2 regions of the Photorhabdus stackebrandtii genome follow, and region 2 is predicted to be linked to the other one. Evidence: riboswitches for the same ligand, from Rfam matches in the RefSeq annotation. Region 2 holds a riboswitch; the other holds the start of a gene.
What was found. Region 2 has a riboswitch for thiamine pyrophosphate ahead of thiB (thiamine ABC transporter substrate binding subunit). Riboswitches for the same ligand answer to the same signal wherever they lie in the genome.

Region 1: linked by a shared signal. The riboswitch ahead of thiD (bifunctional hydroxymethylpyrimidine kinase/phosphomethylpyrimidine kinase) and the one ahead of thiB (thiamine ABC transporter substrate binding subunit) in region 2 are both predicted to bind thiamine pyrophosphate.

Annotation. Positions count from the first base shown of each region.
Region 1 covers NZ_PUJV01000005.1:126,958-129,161, reverse strand. Annotated here, with positions in the region: gene cspE (transcription antiterminator/RNA stability regulator CspE) at 310-519, shown strand; TPP riboswitch at 635-726, shown strand; gene thiD (bifunctional hydroxymethylpyrimidine kinase/phosphomethylpyrimidine kinase) at 768-1,568, shown strand; gene fbaB (class I fructose-bisphosphate aldolase) at 1,690-2,204, opposite strand, start outside.
Region 2 covers NZ_PUJV01000001.1:313,642-315,845, reverse strand. Annotated here, with positions in the region: gene ptsP (phosphoenolpyruvate--protein phosphotransferase) at 1-262, opposite strand, end outside; gene rppH (RNA pyrophosphohydrolase) at 272-802, opposite strand; TPP riboswitch at 916-1,020, shown strand; gene thiB (thiamine ABC transporter substrate binding subunit) at 1,092-2,105, shown strand; gene thiP (thiamine/thiamine pyrophosphate ABC transporter permease ThiP) at 2,081-2,204, shown strand, end outside.

The sequences.
Region 1 (2,204 bases), on a different contig from region 2:
CAGGCAAAATAAATTAAAATTATTTATGTTATTTGGGGTTTTGTTGAGTGGATGAACCGTAAGCTAATTAGGATAACCTTGGATTTTCAAATTTTTGCGGTTATGTTAAACAATAATTGTTGTTAAGAATTTTAAATATGTGCGTTAGCTCCATAGCTGATAAAAAATGGCTTGCCATCATATTAAGAATATGTGATAAATCGTTCGAGTAAACGAGGTACGGTTCTGTTAATAGCAGCAACTCGCTCTGGTTTTTATGTTGCGCCGAACGGCGAATTAGAATTAAGTGATCCAAAGGAAATTCTTAAAATGGCAAAAATCACTGGTACTGTAAAGTGGTTCAACGAATCTAAAGGTTTTGGTTTTATTACTCCCGCTGATGGCAGCAAAGATGTGTTTGTACATTTTAGCGCTATTCAGAGCGAAGGTTTTAAAACTTTGGCGGAAGGTCAAAAAGTTGAGTTTGAAATTCAAGATGGTCAGAAAGGCCCTTCTGCGGCAAACGTCACTACAGCATAACTTCTTTTTGTCAATCATTTTGAATTGACGAAGTAAATTTGTTGTCTTAATTGGTTTTTTATTGGCAACAATGACATACCGATATCACCCTGTTGGTCATCTAATAGGGTGTTTTTGTTTTGACTCGGGGCGCTCTTTCTGAGCTGAGATGAACCCGTAATACCTGATCTGGATAATGCCAGCGTAGGGAAGTCAAGGTGTCTTTTTCCTGATACCTGCTTTTCTTTTGCTGGTAGGAAGGAGTACCTATGGTAAGAATTAATTCACTGACAATTGCCGGGACTGATCCTAGCGGTGGTGCTGGTATTCAAGCTGATCTAAAAACTTTCTCTGCGCTTGGTGCTTATGGCACAACAGTAATGACAGCTCTTGTCGCACAAAATACGCATGGTGTGCAATCTGTTTATGACATAGATCCCATTTTCGTTGCTGCACAGCTTGAGTCTGTGCTGTCAGATATCAGAATCGATAGCGCCAAGATAGGCATGTTATCTAATGCGGCCAATGTTGCGGTAGTTGCAGACGCAATAAGCCGTTATTCAGTACCTTATGTTGTATTGGATACGGTGATGATTGCGAAAAGCGGTGATCCGCTGCTGGTGCCGGAAGCGGTTTCTGCGGTTGTTGAACGGTTATTACCGAAGGTTTCGTTGATGACGCCGAATTTGCCGGAAGCCGCGGCTATATTGAGATGCTCTTTAGCAGAAACCGAAGCAGACATGCAAAAACAAGGATGGGAATTGTTATCACTGGGATGTGAAGCAGTTTTACTTAAAGGCGGACACCTTACCAACAGTGAAAGCCCTGATTGGCTATTTACGGGGGATGGAGAATGGCGTTTCACTGCTCCCAGAATCAATACCCGTCATACTCATGGTACAGGGTGTACTTTCTCCGCTGCATTAGCGGCTTTACGTCCACGTTATTCAGATTGGCAGACAACGCTTCCTGTTGCCAAATCATACCTCCAGGCGGCACTAGAACAGGCGGATTCTCTGAATGTCGGAACCGGAATTGGGCCTGTACATCATTTTTACCAGTGGTGGTGAGGGAGCGTGATTCGGTGATAATGGGTCATGAAGGGTAAGATGCCGGTGCTATGGGAGCAATATGGTTCAGGATGTGTAATGCCTTCACGATCTTATTCATTATCACCGATGACAAGCCTTATTAAGCGATAGTCACTTGCTGATCCAGATAGACATCTTGAACTGCATTAATCAGTTCAACACCTTCTTTCATGGATTTTTTGAAAGCTTTACGACCGAGTATCAACCCCATACCGCCAGCGCGTTTATTAATGACGGCAGTACGAACTGAATCACTCAAATCATTATCACCGGATGCACCGCCTGAGTTAATCAAGCCGGCACGACCCATGTAGCAGTTAGCTATCTGATAACGGACCAGATCGATTGGGTGATCGGTGGTCAAATTGGAGTAAACACGTTTATCTGTATGACCAAAACCAATTGCAGTATAGCCACCATTATTTTCAGCCATTTTCTGCTTAACAATATCGGCACCGATAGTGGCTGCTAAATGGTTAGCCTGACCGGTTAAATCTGCGCTGGCGTGATAATCCACCCCCTCTTTTTTGAAGGCGGAGTTACGCAGATAGGCCCATAATACCGTGACCATGCCTAATTCATGTGCTCGTTCAAAGGCTACTGAAATTTCTTCAA
Region 2 (2,204 bases):
CTAAATTAATCAGTTCAGATAATTGACCAACTTGTCCAACCACCCCCTCACCAAATGCCAGGCTGATAATTCTTCCACGGGGTTTCCTCAATCCTCGGGTTGCCATCAGGTAATAACACTGCCGTTGATGATCAGCAAGATAGATAGAACACACATCTGTGCTCATCGCCAGGCAGGTCTCATTCACCAATAGCTCAAGCGCCTCGGCCAAATTGGTTGCCATCGCAACTTTTTCAACAATTTCCCGTAAGCGCATAAGCATGGAGCTAACCTAACTTCTTTTGCGACGATAAGAATATGAAGAACGTAATAATGATACGTTTTCCTGCATTGGCATCACAACCGAAGCAAATTCTTTCATCACGCGCCGGTAAACATCACGTTTAAAAGAGACAACCTGCCGGACAGGATACCAATAGCTGACCCAGCGCCAACCGTCAAACTCTGGGGTATTACTGTGCTGCACATTAATATCTTCTTCATTACAAAGCAGTTGTAATAAAAACCAACGCTGTTTTTGGCCAATACAGACAGGTCTTGTATCCCAACGCACCAAACGCTTAGGTAATTTGTAACGTAACCAATTACGGGTAGAGGCCAAAACGCGTACATCTTTCCGGCCTAAACCCACTTCTTCATACAGTTCCCGGTACATTGCCTGCTCTGGTGATTCCCCCGGATTAATCCCCCCCTGAGGGAATTGCCAGGAATGTTGCCCATAACGCCGGGCCCACAAAACCTGGCCTTGTCGATTACAAATTACAATTCCTACATTCGGGCGGTAGCCATCATCATCGATCACCAGACTACCTCAATAAACTAAATTTGAAAGATGACTAATTGTTTCACACTACCCTCAAGTGGTAAACCTCTATCATTGGACTTTGCAGTCGCTAGCTAAATCTCTACAATAGCACCATCTCAACGGGGTGCTGGCTGTTTAAAACGGTCTTGCTGAGAGTAAACCCGCCGAACCTGATCCGGCTAATACCGGCGTAGGGATTTGAGCTGCTAATTGTTTCACAGAAATTATCTTTCCGTTTAGCGCGCCCTCAGATCCTTTGCCAATCCTCTTAATTAAGGAGAGCAAAGTGTTTAAGACGTTATTTTCCAAATTAACCGTACTGACGGTACTGTCAGCCGCTGCTTTGTTATTGAGTCAGGTTGTACAGGCAAAGCCGGTATTAACCGTCTACACCTATGATTCTTTTGCCACCGAATGGGGACCAGGGCCCGCGATTAAAAAAGCGTTTGAAGCTGAATGTGACTGTGAGCTGAAATTTGTTGCACTGGAAGATGGTGTGTCCCTGCTCAACCGCCTCAGAATGGAAGGAAAGCGCACGGCTGCCGATATTATCCTTGGTCTGGATAACAACTTGATTCAAGCGGCCCAACAGACAGGTCGGTTCACTGAAAGCCAAGTGGATACCCGTAAACTGAAGCTGCCGATACAATGGAATAACACCGTATTTATTCCTTATGACTATGGTTACTTTGCCTTCATTTACAACAAAAATACGTTGCCAAATCCACCAAAGAGCATGGATGAACTGATCAACAGTCACAATAACTGGAAAGTGATCTATCAAGATCCCCGCACCAGCACACCTGGGCAAGGTTTGCTGTTGTGGATGCAGAAAATTTATGGTGATGATGCCCCACAAGCCTGGCAAAAACTGGCAAAGAAAACACTCACGGTCACCAAAGGCTGGAGTGAAGCTTATGGTCTGTTCCTGAAAGGCGAAGGCGATTTGGTCCTGAGCTATACCTCCTCACCGGGCTATCACATTTTGTCTGAGAAGAAAGACTATTATGCTGCGGCAACGTTTAGTGAAGGTCATTACCTGCAAGTCGAAGTTGCCGCCCAACTGGCCTCCAGCAAGCAACCGGAACTTGCCCAGAAATTTATGCGCTTTATGCTGACTCCGGCTTTCCAACAGGAAATTCCAACCACTAACTGGATGTATCCGGTTATTGATATCCAACTACCAGAAGTTTATTCACAGCTTTCAATACCAGAGAAATCATTACAGTACAACGCAGAAGAAGTCGCAAAACACCGTAACCAATGGATTCGCACATGGCAAAACGCTGTCAGCCGCTAATAGCCGGATGGCTGCTGCCGGGGGCGATTGCCGCCGGTCTTTTGCTATTGGTCGCTTTACTGGCATTCGGTACACTTTGGTTTAACGCGCCTGAAGACG